2 regions of the Enterobacter cloacae complex sp. IR5418 genome follow, and region 1 is predicted to be linked to the other one. Evidence: predicted binding sites of a transcription regulator. Region 1 holds the regulator's gene; the other holds the start of a gene.
The links. The regulator PhoB, encoded in region 1, activates phosphate uptake and scavenging genes when phosphate is short. The targets are predictions, from matches to a motif close to CTGTCATAAAACTGNCNNAT.
Positions count from the first base shown of each region.

Region 2: uvrB (excinuclease ABC subunit UvrB) is a predicted target of PhoB. The motif match lies at 3,527-3,546, and genes of this name have one in related genera.

Region 1 covers NZ_JBMKHS010000002.1:32,507-40,702, forward strand. The annotation lists gene sbcC (exonuclease subunit SbcC) at 1-849, opposite strand, end outside; gene sbcD (exonuclease subunit SbcD) at 846-2,051, opposite strand; gene phoB (phosphate response regulator transcription factor PhoB) at 2,239-2,928, shown strand; gene phoR (phosphate regulon sensor histidine kinase PhoR) at 2,950-4,245, shown strand; gene brnQ (branched-chain amino acid transporter carrier protein BrnQ) at 4,655-5,974, shown strand; gene proY (proline-specific permease ProY) at 6,056-7,429, shown strand; gene malZ (maltodextrin glucosidase) at 7,593-8,196, shown strand, end outside.
Region 2 covers NZ_JBMKHS010000004.1:135,882-144,077, reverse strand. The annotation lists gene bioF (8-amino-7-oxononanoate synthase) at 1-910, shown strand, start outside; gene bioC (malonyl-ACP O-methyltransferase BioC) at 894-1,649, shown strand; gene bioD (dethiobiotin synthase) at 1,642-2,343, shown strand; gene ACOTX7_RS05315 (ABC transporter ATP-binding protein) at 2,306-3,028, opposite strand; gene uvrB (excinuclease ABC subunit UvrB) at 3,778-5,793, shown strand; gene yvcK (uridine diphosphate-N-acetylglucosamine-binding protein YvcK) at 6,303-7,211, opposite strand; molybdenum cofactor riboswitch at 7,438-7,571, shown strand; gene moaA (GTP 3',8-cyclase MoaA) at 7,559-8,196, shown strand, end outside.

The DNA.
Region 1 (8,196 bases):
GAGCTTCGCCAGTTGGGGCGCGGCGTCCGTCAGTGCCTGTTGCACCTGCTGCTGCGAAGCGGCTGCGCGCTGCTGTTCACGTATCAGTTCGTCGTTACGCGTAATCCACTGAAAATCTTTCTGTTGGCTCTGCTGCTGTGCCAGCAGGATTTTCTCTTCGTCAGTAAGTGCCTGCAAACGTTGCTGCAAGTGCTGCTGCTGTTCCTCACTCAGCAGCACAACGCCTGCGGCCTGTGCTTCGCACCTCTCCAGCGCGTTGCGTGCCACTTTGTGTTTTTCAAAAACCATGGCGGAAATCTGGCCGTAAATTTCCGTCCCGGTCAGTTCTTCCAGCAGTTCTGCGCGATCGCCCGGTTTAGCATTCAGGAAGGCGGCAAACTGCCCCTGGGAGAGCAACATCGAACGGGTAAAGCGACCGTAGTCCAGCCCGGTCAGCGCGGCGGTTTGTTCCAGCTTATCCGTGACCTTATCCGCCAGGATTTTTCCATCCTCACAGCGGGCCAGCTCCACGCGCGGTGCCTGTAAGTTCCCGTCCGGCTGGTTGCGGGCGCGGTTCTGGCTCCAGAAAGCGCGATATGCCACGCCTTTCACCTCAAACTCCACCTCTGCCAGACACTCTGCGGTATCGCGCGTCATCAGGTCGTTTTGCGCCTGGGAGACCTTATTCAGACGCGGCGTTTCGTGGTACAGCGCCAGGCAGATGGCGTCGAGCAGCGTGGTTTTCCCCGCGCCGGTGGCGCCAGTGATGGCAAACAGCCCGTTGCTGGCGAACGGCTCCGCGGTGAAATCAATTTTCCACTCGCCTTTGAGCGAGTTCAGGTTTTTCAGACGCAGGCTCAGAATTTTCATGCGTTTTCTTCCTCGTCATTGAGGGCGTGCAGCGTCTGAATAAACAGCTCGTTCAGCCTGACGCGTCTGGCGTCGTCCATCTCTTCATGCGCCAGCCGCCGCTCGAATACCTCTTCTGCCCGAAGTTCACTTAGCGTTTCACGTTGGGCGCTCAGCAGAATTTTCTCGCGCTGTTCGCGGCTGCGGCGCACCAGCAGCACCTCTACCGGCAAATCTTCGGTCAGCGCCTGAATTTTTCGCTGCATATCATGCAGGTACTCATCAGTGGTGATTTCAATATCCAGCCAGACTGGCGGATCAAGCTCTGCGCCGCGCCATTGCTCAAGCTGTTCCGTAATCGCGGCAAGATCGCCTTTCAGCACCGCCAGCGGCTGGGTGACCGGCACCTCCAGCGTCTCGACGGCGCTGAGTTTGCCGTCGGTGAAGCTCACCAGATGCACGGACTTGGCCTTACCGGTTTCATCGAAACTGAGCGGAACAGGGGAGCCACAGTAGCGGATATGCTCGCAGCCGCCGATGACCTGCGCCCGGTGGATATGCCCGAGAGCAATGTAGTCGGCGGGCGGGAAGTTCTGCGCCGGAAACGCGTCCAGCGTACCGATATAGATCTCGCGCACCGCGTCACTCTTACTGGCCCCGACGGTGGTGAGGTGTCCGGTGGCAATGATCGGAATGGCCTGTTCGCCGCGCAGGGCACAGGCTTGCGTATGCTGCTGGTGATAATAGTGGGTGATGGCCTGCAACAGATGCTGCTGTTTTTCGCTGCCGGACAGACCGGCCTGGCTTTGCACGATATCGCGCGGGCGTAAAAACGGGATTGGGCACAGCACCGCGCCCGGCGTGCCGTCGCGTTTTTTCAGGATCTGCGGCGCGTGTCCGGCGCTGGCCACCACGGTGGTATTGAGGAACGCCAGAATGTCGCGGGATTCATTCAGCGTCGCCACGGAGTCATGGTTTCCGGCGACAATCACCAGGTGACAACCGGTTTGCTGGAGGTTGACCACAAAACGGTTGTACAGCTCACGCGCATAGCTCGGCGGCGATCCGGTATCGAAAATGTCGCCCGCCACAATAATTGCGTCCACCTCATGAGCCTGAGCCGTCTCCAGCAGCCAGTTCAGGAACGCGTCATGTTCCGCGGCGCGGCTTTTGCTGTAAAAATTTTGACCCAGGTGCCAGTCTGAGGTGTGAAGTATGCGCATAAGAGATCCGTGGCAATAATAAGAAAGCAGGATTATAAACTTTCGGGGAACGGAAAATAACCGCTGTAATAAAACAACAGTTTGCCATTTATAGTGGTAATGTTTTTCATAAATCTGTCATAAATCTGACGCATAATGACGCCGCATCACAGACTTGTAACTTAAATACGATAAGACAGGGCAAAGTATGGCGAGACGTATTCTGGTCGTAGAAGATGAAGCTCCGATCCGTGAAATGGTGTGCTTCGTGCTTGAACAAAATGGCTTCCAGCCGGTTGAAGCGGAAGATTATGACAGCGCGGTGAATCAGCTGAATGAACCCTGGCCCGATCTGATCCTGCTGGACTGGATGCTGCCTGGCGGTTCCGGATTGCAGTTTATCAAGCATATCAAACGCGAGGCGATGACCCGCGATATCCCGGTGGTGATGCTCACGGCGCGCGGCGAGGAAGAGGATCGCGTGCGCGGTCTGGAAACCGGCGCGGACGATTACATCACCAAACCGTTCTCCCCGAAAGAGCTGGTGGCGCGTATTAAAGCCGTGATGCGCCGAATTTCACCGATGGCGGTGGAAGAGGTGATTGAGATGCAGGGTCTGAGTCTGGATCCCACTTCACACCGGGTCATGACCGGTGAAAACCCCCTCGATATGGGGCCAACCGAATTTAAACTCCTGCACTTCTTTATGACACACCCGGAGCGCGTTTACAGCCGCGAACAGTTGCTGAATAACGTCTGGGGAACTAACGTCTATGTCGAAGACCGAACGGTTGACGTCCATATTCGCCGCCTGCGTAAAGCACTGGAACTGAGCGGCCACGATCGCATGGTACAGACGGTCCGCGGCACGGGTTATCGTTTCTCGACCCGTTTCTGAACAATGACAGGAGTGTGACGCGTGCTGGAACGTCTGTCATGGAAAAGGCTCGTCTTTGAACTGATCTTATGTTGTATTCCGGCCCTCATTCTGGGGGCTATTTTTGGCTATCTGCCGTGGTTTTTACTGGTGGCCGTGACGGGATTGCTCGTCTGGCATTTCTGGAATTTACTGCGTCTCTCCTGGTGGCTATGGGTCGACAGAAGTATGACCCCCCCGCCGGGAAGCGGAAGCTGGGAACCGCTACTCTACGGCCTGCACCAGATGCAGATGCGTAATAAAAAGCGCCGTCGCGAGCTGGGAAGCCTGATCAAACGCTTTCGCAGCGGTGCGGAGTCGCTGCCGGATGCGGTGATCCTGACAACAGAAGAAGGGACGATCTTCTGGTGTAATGGCCTCGCACAACAGCTGCTGGGCCTGCGCTGGCCGGATGATAATGGCCAGAACATCCTGAACCTTCTGCGTTATCCCGAGTTCACGCTGTATCTGAAAAAGCGGGATTTTTCCCGCCCGCACAACCTTAAGCTCAATAACGGTCGCCATCTGGAAATCCGCGTGATGCCCTACAGCGATCGCCAGTGGCTGATGGTGGCACGTGACGTTACCCAGATGCACCAGCTTGAGGGCGCTCGCCGCAACTTCTTTGCTAACGTCAGCCACGAGCTGCGTACGCCATTGACGGTGCTTCAGGGCTACCTGGAGATGATGCAGGAGCAAACGCTTGAGGGGGCGCCGCGTGAGAAAGCGCTGCATACCATGCGTGAGCAGACGTTCCGCATGGAAGGGCTGGTTAAACAACTGCTGACGCTTTCAAAAATTGAGGCCGCCCCGTCGCTGGCGCTAAATGACATCATTGATGTGCCGATGATGTTGCGGGTGGTGGAGCGCGAAGCCCAAACGCTGAGTCATAATCAGCACACGCTGGCTTTTGACGTTGATAACACGCTGAAAGTGCTGGGCAGTGAAGATGAGTTGCGGAGCGCTATCTCAAACCTGGTCTATAACGCCGTGAATCATACCCCGAAAGGGACGCATATTACGGTGCGCTGGCAGCATACCCTGGCGGGGGCTGAGTTTAGCGTCGAGGACAACGGGCCGGGGATTGGGCCTGAACACCTTCCGCGTCTCACCGAACGGTTCTACCGGGTGGATAAGGCGCGCTCGCGGCAGACCGGCGGGAGCGGACTGGGGCTGGCTATCGTGAAGCATGCCGTCAGCCACCACGAAAGCCGGCTCAATATCGAAAGTACCCTGGGTAAGGGCACGCGCTTTAGTTTCGTTATCCCGGAACGATTAATTGCCAAAAAGCGCGCCTGACGGCGAGTGTGTCAGGCTACCTTTCCACGGGCCAGCGATTGCTGGCCCGTTTGCTTTGCAGTCAAGCGAAACGCGAATGAATATTATACGGCTGGTGCTTTTTTGTTCGCATGATTAGCCATGAGTTTTTCTTATATATGGCATATAATGTTGGTCTGCATTTTCATGCTGGCATATTGTTCTGGTTTTACGATCCCTTCTTGCCTTTAAACGTTATAAGCGTTTAAATTGCCCCCCATATACTGTCAGACCGACTGTATTTGCGTGGTAAATCGAAAAACTATTCTTCGCCACGCCAGGACGGGAGCATATCCCGCTGAAATTGAGCAAATTTTCCGCTGTATCGTCCCGTCAGGGATGGCGAAAATCTCAACGTTTTCAACACCACATCCACAGGCAGTAAGGTTTTATGACCCATCACTTGAAATCGCGTGACATTATCGCGCTGGGCTTTATGACATTTGCGCTGTTCGTTGGCGCAGGCAACATCATTTTCCCTCCAATGGTTGGCTTACAGGCGGGTGAACACGTCTGGACAGCTGCGTTTGGCTTCCTGCTTACTGCCGTGGGCCTGCCGGTACTGACCGTTATCGCGCTGGCGAAAGTCGGTGGCGGTGTGGACAGCCTCAGCACCCCGATTGGCAAAGTGGCTGGCGTGCTGCTGGCTACCGTCTGCTATCTGGCCGTTGGCCCGCTGTTCGCGACCCCGCGTACGGCGACCGTCTCCTTTGAAGTGGGTATCGCCCCGCTGACCGGTGACGGCGCGATGCCGCTGTTTATTTACAGCCTCATTTACTTCGCCATCGTGATTCTGGTTTCTCTCTATCCGGGTAAACTGCTGGATACCGTAGGTAACTTCCTGGCGCCGCTGAAAATTGTAGCGCTGATTGTGCTGGCCGTTGCGGCCATCGTCTGGCCTGCGGGTCCGATCAGCACCGCGATGGACGCCTACCAGAACGCCGCGTTCTCAAACGGTTTCGTGAACGGTTATCTGACGATGGATACGCTGGGTGCGATGGTGTTTGGTATCGTTATCGTTAACGCCGCGCGTTCCCGCGGTGTGACCGAAGCGCGTCTGCTGACCCGCTACACCATCTGGGCTGGCCTGATGGCCGGTGTCGGCCTGACGCTGCTGTATCTGGCGCTGTTCCGTCTGGGTTCAGATAGCGCAACGCTGGTTGATCAGAGCGCAAACGGCGCGGCGATCCTGCATGCTTACGTGCAGCACACCTTTGGTGGTGCAGGCAGCATGCTGCTGGCGGCACTGATTTTCCTGGCCTGTCTGGTGACGGCGGTGGGCCTGACCTGCGCCTGCGCGGAGTTCTTCGCCCAGTATCTGCCGCTCTCTTACCGCACGCTGGTGTTTATTCTCGGCATCTTCTCCATGGCGGTGTCAAACCTCGGTCTGAGCCACCTGATTCAGGTGTCAATTCCGGTGCTGACGGCGATCTACCCGCCGTGTATCGTGCTGGTAGTGCTGAGCTTCACCCGTCCGTGGTGGCATAACTCGACGCGAATTATTGCGCCAGCCATGTTTATCAGCCTGATTTTTGGTATCCTTGACGGGATCAAAGCATCAGCATTCGCAGACATCCTGCCAGCCTGGACACAGCGTCTGCCGCTGTCCGAGCAGGGCCTGGCCTGGCTGATGCCTTCCGTTGTAGCGCTGGTTCTGGCCATTATCTGGGACCGTGCGGCCGGGCGTCAGGTGGCAACCAACGCCCATTAATCAACGGCAACAAATTGTTTAACCACGGGGCTTAAGGCCCCGTGGTTTTTTGTTTTTTTCGTGTTGAATGGCAAGATTTTAATGGAAAGCACTAACAAACTTAAACGTGGATTGAGCACCCGTCACATCCGCTTTATGGCGCTGGGCTCGGCTATCGGCACCGGTCTTTTTTATGGCTCGGCAGATGCCATCAAAATGGCCGGTCCAAGCGTTCTGCTGGCCTACATCATCGGCGGCGCTGCGGCCTATATCATCATGCGCGCCCTCGGCGAAATGTCGGTTCACAACCCGTCTGCCAGCTCCTTCTCCCGCTACGCGCAGGAAAACCTCGGCCCGCTGGCCGGGTTTATCACCGGCTGGACCTACTGCTTCGAAATCCTGATTGTCGCCATTGCCGATGTGACGGCGTTTGGCATCTACATGGGGGTCTGGTTCCCCGCCGTGCCGCACTGGATCTGGGTGCTGAGCGTGGTGCTGATCATCTGCGCCGTTAACCTGATGAGCGTGAAGGTGTTTGGTGAGCTGGAGTTCTGGTTCTCCTTCTTTAAAGTCGCGACCATTATCATCATGATCCTCGCAGGTTTCGGCATTATCATCTGGGGTATCGGCAACGGCGGTCAGCCAACCGGCATCCATAACCTGTGGAGCAACGGCGGTTTCTTCAGCAACGGCTGGCTCGGGATGGTCATGTCGCTCCAGATGGTCATGTTCGCCTACGGCGGTATTGAGATTATCGGCATCACCGCCGGGGAAGCGAAAGATCCGGAGAAGTCTATTCCGCGCGCCATCAACTCAGTGCCGATGCGTATTCTGGTGTTCTATGTGGGCACGCTGTTTGTGATTATGTCCATCTATCCGTGGAACCAGGTGGGCACCAACGGCAGCCCGTTTGTGCTGACCTTCCAGCATATGGGCATTGCGTTTGCTGCCAGCATTCTCAACTTTGTGGTGCTGACCGCCTCGCTGTCGGCCATCAACAGTGACGTGTTCGGCGTGGGCCGCATGCTGCACGGCATGGCGGAGCAGGGCAGTGCCCCGAAGGTGTTTGCCAAAACTTCGCGTCGCGGCACCCCGTGGGTAACGGTGGTGGTGATGACCGTGGCGCTGCTATTCTCGGTTTACCTGAACTACATCATGCCGGAGAACGTCTTCCTGGTGATCGCGTCGCTGGCGACCTTCGCCACCGTGTGGGTGTGGATCATGATCCTGCTGTCGCAGATTGCGTTCCGTCGCCGCCTGTCGCCAGAAGAGGCCAAAGCGCTGAAGTTTAAGGTGCCGGGTGGGGTGGCAACGACCATTGTCGGCCTCATCTTCCTGGTCTTCATCATTGGCCTGATTGGCTACCACCCGGATACCCGTATCTCCCTGTACGTGGGCTTCGCGTGGATCGTCCTGCTGCTGGTGGGCTGGATGTTTAAATGTCGCCGCGACCGTCAGCTGGCGGAAGCGCAGTAAGGTAAAAATGCCGGGTGGCGCTGCGCTTACCCGGCCTACACTCCCTTTTGACCTGGAAAAAATCTCCTCCTCCGTTCTCCTCCCCCAATAATCCCGAACACGATGAGCTATCTTTAATCACCCTGTGGCAAGGTGACGTCAATTTCATCAAAGGGGATTCGTGATGTTAAACGCCTGGCACCTTCCGGTTGCCCCATTTGTTAAGCAAAACAAAGACAACCTTGTGATTACGCTCTGGCTGGCAGGGGACAACCAGCCTGAACGTGTGACCCTGCGCGCTGAAGTGGATAACGAAGAAACGTCGCTGAAAATGCATAAAGTGCGCAGCCAGCCGCAGGCGGGCGTCACGGCGTGGCGGGTGAATATCGACCTGTGCAGCGGACAGCCGCGCCGTCGCTACAGCTTCAAACTGCTGTGGAACAACCGTCAGCTGTGGTTTACCCCGCAGGGCTTCAGCCGTTTTCCTCCGGCCCGGCTGGAGCAATTTGCCGTGGATCACCCGGATAACGGCCCGCAGTGGGTTAACGATCAGGTCTTTTATCAGATTTTCCCGGACCGCTTTGCGCGCAGTGAAAAGCGCACCGCCGATCAGGACAAGGTTTATTACCATCATGCGGTCGGTCACGACATCATCCTGAAAAAATGGGATGAACCGGTGACGGCTCAGGCTGGCGGCTCGACGTTTTACGGCGGCGATCTCGACGGTATCAGCGAAAAGCTGCCGTACCTGAAAAAGCTCGGCGTGACGGCGCTGTACCTGAACCCGG
Region 2 (8,196 bases), on a different contig from region 1:
CACGGCGCATCAGGCGCTGGAAGAGGCACTGGCCGACTGGCTGGGTTACCCGCGTGCGCTGCTGTTTATTTCCGGTTTTGCCGCGAATCAGGCGGTGATTGCCGCCCTGATGGGCAAAGATGACCGCATCGTCGCGGACCGCCTGAGCCATGCCTCCCTGCTTGAAGCGGCCAGTCTCAGCCCGGCACAGCTGCGGCGTTTTGCCCATAACGATGCCGCACAGTTGAATGTCCTGCTGGGTAAACCCTGTTCAGGACTTCAGCTGGCGGTAACGGAAGGGGTCTTCAGCATGGACGGCGACAGCGCACCCCTTGCCGCGCTGCACGAGACCGCGAAACAGCAGAATGCCTGGCTACTGGTCGACGATGCCCACGGCATTGGCGTCACCGGCGAGGAGGGGCGTGGAAGCGCGTACCAGCAACGCGTCAGGCCGGAACTGCTGGTGGTCACCTTTGGCAAAGGCTTTGGCGTCAGCGGCGCCGCAGTGTTGTGCAGCGAGCCGGTGGCCGATTACCTGGTGCAGTTCGCCCGACACCTGATTTACAGCACCAGCATGCCCCCGGCGCAGGCCGTGGCGCTCTCTGCGTCGCTTGCGGTGATCCGCGGCGAAGACGGCGCTGAACGCCGGGCGCGTCTGGCTGAACATATTCAGCGTTTTCGCCGGGGGATAAACGAACTCTCTTTCCGGCTCACCGATTCGCACAGCGCCATTCAGCCCGTGATTGTGGGTGAAAACTCCCGGGCGCTGGCGCTGGCACAGGCGCTACGAGAACGGGGGCAGTGGGTCACGGCGATCCGTCCGCCTACCGTGCCGCCAGGCACTGCGCGTTTGCGTCTGACGCTCACGGCAGCGCACGAGCCGCAGGATATCGATACGCTTCTGGAGGCGCTGCATGTCTCCTGTCAATAAACAGGCCGTCGCCGCCGCGTTTGGCCGGGCAGCGCAAAGCTATTCCCGGCACGATGAGCTGCAACGCCTGAGCGCACGCGGGTTGCTGTCCGCGCTCGGCGACCAACGGTTTCCACAGGTGCTGGACGCCGGCTGCGGGCCGGGAGGCAATAGCCGCTACTGGCGCGCAGCCGGAAGCCACGTCACGGCGCTGGATTTATCCGCACAGATGCTGGATGAAGCCCGCCAGCAGCAGTCAGCAGACCGTTATCTGGTGGCCGATATCGAAGCCATTCCGCTGGGGGATGCACAGTTTGACCTTGTCTGGAGCCATCTGGCGGTGCAGTGGTGCGCCAGCCTGCCGCAGGCGCTACGCGAGCTATACCGCGTGGCGCGGCCCGGCGGGACGTTAGCGTTTACCACGCTGCTGGAAAGTTCTTTGCCGGAGCTGAATCAGGCATGGAAAGCGGTGGATGCAAAGCCGCATGCCAACCGGTTTCTCTCGCACGAGCAGGTCATTCAGGCGCTGACCGGCTGGCGCTATCGCAGCGTGGTCCAGACCGTCACCCTCGAATTTAGCGATGCGTTAAGCGCCATGCGATCGCTTAAGGGCATAGGCGCTACGCACCTGCACGCCGGGCGGGAGAAGAAACCCCTTACCCGCGGACAACTCCAGCGTCTGGAGCTGGCGTGGCCGCAGGAGCGGGGCCAGTTCCCGCTCTCTTATCACCTTTTTCATGGAATTATTGAACGTGACTGAACGTTATTTTGTTACCGGCACGGACACCGAAGTCGGTAAAACGGTTGCCAGCGCCGCGCTGTTGCAGGCGGCGCGTCTGCTGGGGAAAACGACGGCCGGGTATAAGCCCGTGGCCTCTGGCAGCGAGATGACGCCGGAAGGCTTACGCAATACTGATGCGCTGACGCTACAGCGTAACAGCAGCCTTGCGCTGGCCTACTCTGCGGTAAATCCCTATACCTTTGCTGAACCCACCTCACCGCACATCGTCAGCGCCGACGAAGATCGACCGATTGATTTTACGGTTCTCTCTTCCGGGTTACGCGACCTGGAAACCCAGGCCGACTGGGTGCTGGTGGAGGGGGCCGGTGGCTGGTTTACCCCGCTGTCGGACGAGCAGACATTTGCTGACTGGGTGCAGGCCGAGCAGCTTCCGGTCATTCTGGTGGTCGGCGTGAAGCTTGGCTGTATCAACCACGCCATGCTGACCGCTCAGGCCGTGCAGCAGGCCGGGTTGCGTCTGGCAGGGTGGATTGCCAATGACGTGGTGTCGCCGGGAAAACGTCATGCTGAATATCTGGCGACGCTGAAGCGGGTACTGCCTGCGCCGTTTCTCGGCGAGATCCCGTGGCTTGCCGACGGCGCAGAGCACGCGCAAACCGGGCGCTATCTTGACCTCAGCGCCGTATGTCCCGCGCCATCCAGTGCGCAATAAGATCGTCATCCAGCTCGTTAACGTGGCCCTGTGCCACGTTACGCCCGCGATAAAGCATGCAGAAACGATCCGCTACCCGGCGGATAAACGACAGCTGTTGCTCCGCTAACAGCACCGTCATACCCAGCTCCCGATTTAACCGCACCAGCAGTTGCCCCAGCCTGCGGGCGAAACCTTGCCCTGCGCCATACATGGGTTCATCCAGAATTAACACGCGCGGGCGATTAACCAGCGCGCTGGCGAGGGCCAGCTGATACTGGTCGTCAGGGGACAGCGCAGAGGCACGGATCTGCCGCAGCGGATAAAGCTCCGGAAACAGGGCGTACACCTCATTTTTTGATGTCGGGTCGGGTTCCCCCGTCGCCCGCATGGCGATATGCAGATTTTCATCGACGGTCAGCTGGGAAAATATCCGCCGATCCTGCGGGACATAGCCTATTGTTGGCGGCGCAAGGCGTTCTGACGCAGGGCTGAGCAAATTACGCGGCGGCGCGCCAGCCTCATGCCAGATGATGGTGCCGCTCTCGACAGGCACTTTTCCGGTAATGCAGTTCATGAGCGTGGATTTACCCATACCAGGCAGGCCAACAATGCCCGTGCAGACGCCCTGCGGGAAATCGATATTCACGTTCCATAGCGTATGTTGGCTTCCGTAAAACTGATTTACAGCACGCAGACTCAACATCTTTCTCTCCTTAAAAATGTATGGGGGTGATGCACAGACTGATATCTGCAAAACGCCTGCCAGGAACTTCATAATGATTAAAAAAAGGCTTTTTTTAGGAATAACTCACTATCAAAAGGTGAACGTTTGTTCGAATTGCACACTCCCGGTGCCGGGCATGTTGGATCGTGGTGCAGGGGAAATGACAGAATTGTGATTAAGATCTCGCCAGTCGCTTATGAAAAAATGAACGTTTTCCAGGCAAAAAAGCGTGATAAAAATTTTTTACTGCCGCTTCGTGGGAAAAACCGGGAATTTGCTGGAGTGCATGCTGTACGGGCTGGAAGCAGTTATCCACTATTCCTGTGGATAACCTTGTGCATTAGAGTTAGAAAACACGCGATAAGCGAGAGAATACGCGGCTTACGCCCAAATTGATGCGAAACGAGGCTTTATGAAATAGTCTTTATTTTTTAACGAATTAGATAAAAGCAATTCCCTCAACCCCGGCGAGACCCGTTGCCATAAAACTTTCATAACCGCCCTTGACAAATGTTAAAAAAGTAATAGTTCTGGGGATAACCCCCTGAGGCTGGTGTTTTATTTTGTCACAGTCGAAATTTGGCTCGCGAACGCACTAATCCGCTCTGTGCTACGCTAAATATCCTGACACGCTACTGGTTTTTCATCCAGTGTTTTTTACTGGCAATCCTGGCCACAACGAGTAAAATTACTCACCTGCCGCTTATTCTGTCATCAGGTCGTCGCCCATGAGTAAACCGTTCAAATTGAATTCTGCTTTCCGTCCTTCCGGGGATCAGCCCGAGGCTATTCGTCGCCTGGAAGAGGGGCTGGAAGACGGGCTGGCGCACCAGACCCTGCTGGGGGTAACCGGTTCGGGCAAAACCTTCACCATTGCCAACGTCATTGCCGATCTCCAGCGTCCGACCATGGTTCTCGCGCCAAACAAAACGCTGGCGGCGCAGCTGTATGGCGAAATGAAAGAGTTCTTCCCGGAAAACGCGGTGGAATATTTTGTCTCCTACTACGACTACTACCAGCCGGAAGCCTACGTCCCCAGCTCCGACACGTTTATCGAAAAAGATGCCTCGGTGAACGAACACATTGAGCAGATGCGTTTGTCGGCGACCAAGGCGCTGCTTGAGCGCCGCGATGTGGTGGTGGTGGCCTCGGTGTCGGCGATCTACGGTCTGGGCGATCCGGATCTCTATCTCAAGATGATGCTGCACCTGACGCAGGGGATGATCATCGATCAGCGTGCGATTTTGCGCCGCCTGGCGGAGTTGCAGTACACCCGTAACGATCAGGCGTTCCAGCGCGGCACCTTCCGCGTGCGCGGCGAGGTGATTGATATCTTCCCCGCGGAATCGGACGACATGGCGCTGCGCGTGGAGCTGTTCGACGAAGAGGTTGAACGCCTGTCGCTGTTCGATCCGTTGACCGGTCACGTTGAGTCTGTCATCCAGCGCTTCACCATCTACCCGAAAACGCACTACGTGACGCCGCGCGAGCGTATCGTGCAGGCGATGGAGGAGATCAAAATCGAGCTGGCGGACCGCCGCAAGGTGCTGCTGGCGAACAATAAGCTGCTGGAAGAGCAACGCCTGAGCCAGCGCACCCAGTTCGATCTGGAGATGATGAACGAGCTGGGCTACTGCTCCGGCATCGAAAACTACTCGCGCTACCTCTCCGGGCGCGGGCCGGGCGAAGCGCCGCCGACGCTGTTTGACTACCTTCCGGCGGACGGCCTGCTGGTGATCGACGAATCCCACGTTACGATCCCCCAGATCGGCGGGATGTACCGCGGTGACCGCGCGCGTAAAGAGACGCTGGTGGAGTACGGGTTCCGACTGCCTTCAGCGCTGGACAACCGTCCGATGAAGTTTGAAGAATTTGAGGCGCTTGCCCCGCAGACCATTTACGTCTCGGCGACGCCGGGCAACTACGAGCTGGAAAAATCCGGTGATGACGTGGTGGACCAGGTGGTGCGTCCAACCGGGCTGCTGGATCCGATTATCGAGGTGCGTCCGGTGGCGACGCAGGTGGACGATCTGCTCTCGGAAATACGTGCCCGTTCCGCCATCAACGAACGCGTGCTGGTCACCACGCTCACCAAACGTATGGCGGAAGATTTAACCGAGTATCTGGAGGAACACGGCGAGAAGGTGCGGTATCTGCACTCGGATATCGATACCGTGGAGCGTATGGAGATTATCCGCGATTTGCGTCTGGGCGAGTTCGACGTGCTGGTGGGTATCAACCTTCTGCGAGAAGGTCTGGATATGCCGGAGGTGTCGCTGGTGGCGATTCTGGACGCGGACAAAGAGGGCTTCCTGCGTTCCGAGCGCTCGCTGATCCAGACCATTGGCCGCGCCGCGCGTAACGTCAACGGCAAGGCGATTCTGTACGGGGATAAAATCACCCCGTCGATGGCCAAAGCGATTGGCGAAACGGAACGTCGTCGCGAGAAGCAGCAGCGCTACAACGAAGAGCACGGCATTACGCCGCAAGGGCTGAACAAGAAGGTGGTGGATATCCTGGCGCTGGGCCAGAACATTGCGAAGACCAAAGCGAAAGGCCGCGGCAAGGCCCGTTCAGTGGTGGAAGAGGATACCGTCGCGCTGACGCCGAAAGCGTTGCAGCAGAAGATCCACGAGCTGGAAGGGCAAATGATGCAGCATGCGCAGAATCTGGAGTTCGAAGAGGCCGCGCAAATCCGCGATCAGCTGCATCAGTTGCGGGATCTGTTTATTGCGGCATCATAGGTAAAGCGGCGTGTATTCCCCCTCTCCCCGTGGGCTGAGGGATCCCCAGTAATTTTTAAGCTGAAGCAATAAAGCGACTTTCAGAATGAACGATGGCTTGCAGCTACGTCCTGGTCCGGCTGTAAATCGCCGAAGCGTTTCCGTAAGGCCGGGGCGAGGCGCAGGGATGCGCCGAGAGGGCGTGGCCTGCATGGATGCAGGCTCATGCCCGACCCGATAGCCTGAAGGAATAAGCTGAGGGCACCGCGAAGCGGCGATTTACCGCCGGTAGCCCGGGTAGCCAGGGCGGTGGCGATTGAGCCGCCCTGGCACGTTCACCGGTCATATGCTTACAGAGTAGCAAGGAACATAACGTGAACGGAATGACCACTACCGCCGTATGTGCCCCTCACCCTAACCCTCTCCCCAAAGGGGCGAGGGGATGGTTCACTGCTCGCATTAATTTGTGGGGATTCCTCAGCCCCGTGGGAGAGGGCTGGGGTGAGGGCATCAGGCCGCACAGAGCGAACCTAACCCAACGCCTGAATCGCCTTTTCCAGCGCCTCGCGCAGCAGGTGGCGATCGTGGCGATATTTAATATCGCTGGCTTCCAGCGGCTCCTGTACTACCACGCGATCGCCAATCCCCGACACATCCACTTTCGGCCCGACCACGACACCATCGATAATTTTCTTACCAACGTACTGTTCCATCAGGTCCAGCTTGTCCGCCAGCGACAGGCTTGCCGCCGCCGGACTGAGTTCGCGGCCTAAATTACCGATATAGACCATGGGCGCGGGCGTTCTGCGTAGCGCCTGCGCCAGCTCTTTCACCAGCAGGATCGGCATCAGGCTGGTATAAAAACTCCCCGGCCCAATCAGGATCAGATCGGCCTCGCCAATCGCCTCTACCGCCTCACGCGTTGCGGGTACGCTGGGATAGGTCATCAGCTCTTTTGGCGGCAGCAGAAGCTGGTCGATGTTAACTTCGCCGTAGACTTCGTGATCTTCAGCATCGATCGCCATTAAATCCACCGGCTGTTCGGACATCGGGATCAGCAACGCATCCACCTTCAGCAGGTTACGAATTAAATTTATCGCTTCCAGAGGGCGCACGCTCAGGTGATCCAGCGCCTTTAACATCAGATTTCCGAGGTTATGGCCTGAAAGTTCGCCATTCCCGCCAAAACGATACTCAAACATCGCGGAAGCCACGCTTGGCTCTGTGATGAGCTGGTTGAGACAGTTGCGCATGTCACCCCAGGCGATCCCGCCTTCAGCACGTCGGATCCGCCCGGTTGAGCCGCCGTTGTCCGTTGTTGTCACGATGCCCGTCAGGCGTGAGCCGAGTGACGATAACGACGACATAACCCGTCCCAGACCGTGTCCTCCGCCAAGAGCGACCACGCGGTCCAGATCCGCAAAAGTGCGATTGCGCATACCTATTCCTTATCCTGTTTAGCTTGCGTCACAGTAACGCAACTACTCCTAAAAGACGATGCCTCTTACCTTCCATAATGACGTATATCAATGCGAAAGCGCTGTTTATGCGTATTCTGTAGTGAAAATGCACGATAACGCCGCTATATATAAATTTATATAGCGAAAAGCGATAATGGCGAAGTGGTGATTTCCACGCTACTATCGCCATAACCCTGTTTTCAACACTGAAAACATACACTCTAGCCCTGGCGCCTGTGTCGAGAGATATGGCGCCCTGGCCGTGGCGGTTTTGCCACCAGGGTACAGAAAGAAATGACTGTGCCTCCCGATCTGGAAAGGTGTACATGGCTTCACAACTTACTGATGCTTTCGCGCGTAAGTTTTTCTACTTACGTCTGTCTATTACCGACGTGTGCAACTTCCGTTGCACCTACTGCCTGCCCGATGGCTACAAGCCGGGCAGCGTCACTAATAACGGCTTTCTCTCCGTGGATGAAGTACGCCGCGTCACGCGCGCGTTTTCGGAACTCGGTACGGAAAAAGTGCGTCTGACCGGGGGCGAACCCTCCCTGCGTCGTGATTTCCCTGACATCATTGCCGCCGTGCGTGAAAACGAACGTATCCGCCAGATTGCGGTGACCACCAACGGTTACCGCATGGCGCGTGACGTGGCGAACTGGCGCGATGCGGGGCTGACGGCGATCAACGTCAGCGTCGATAGCCTGGACGCCCGTCAGTTCCACGCCATTACCGGCCAGGACAAGTTCCGCCAGGTGATGGACGGCATCGATGCCGCATTCACCGCCGGTTTCGACAAGGTCAAAGTCAATACCGTGTTGATGCGTGATGTGAACCACCATCAGCTGGACACTTTCCTGGCGTGGATCAAACCGCGGCGCATTCAACTGCGTTTCATTGAGCTGATGGAGACCGGGGAGGGCAGCGAGCTGTTCCGTCGGCATCACATCTCCGGCATGGTCTT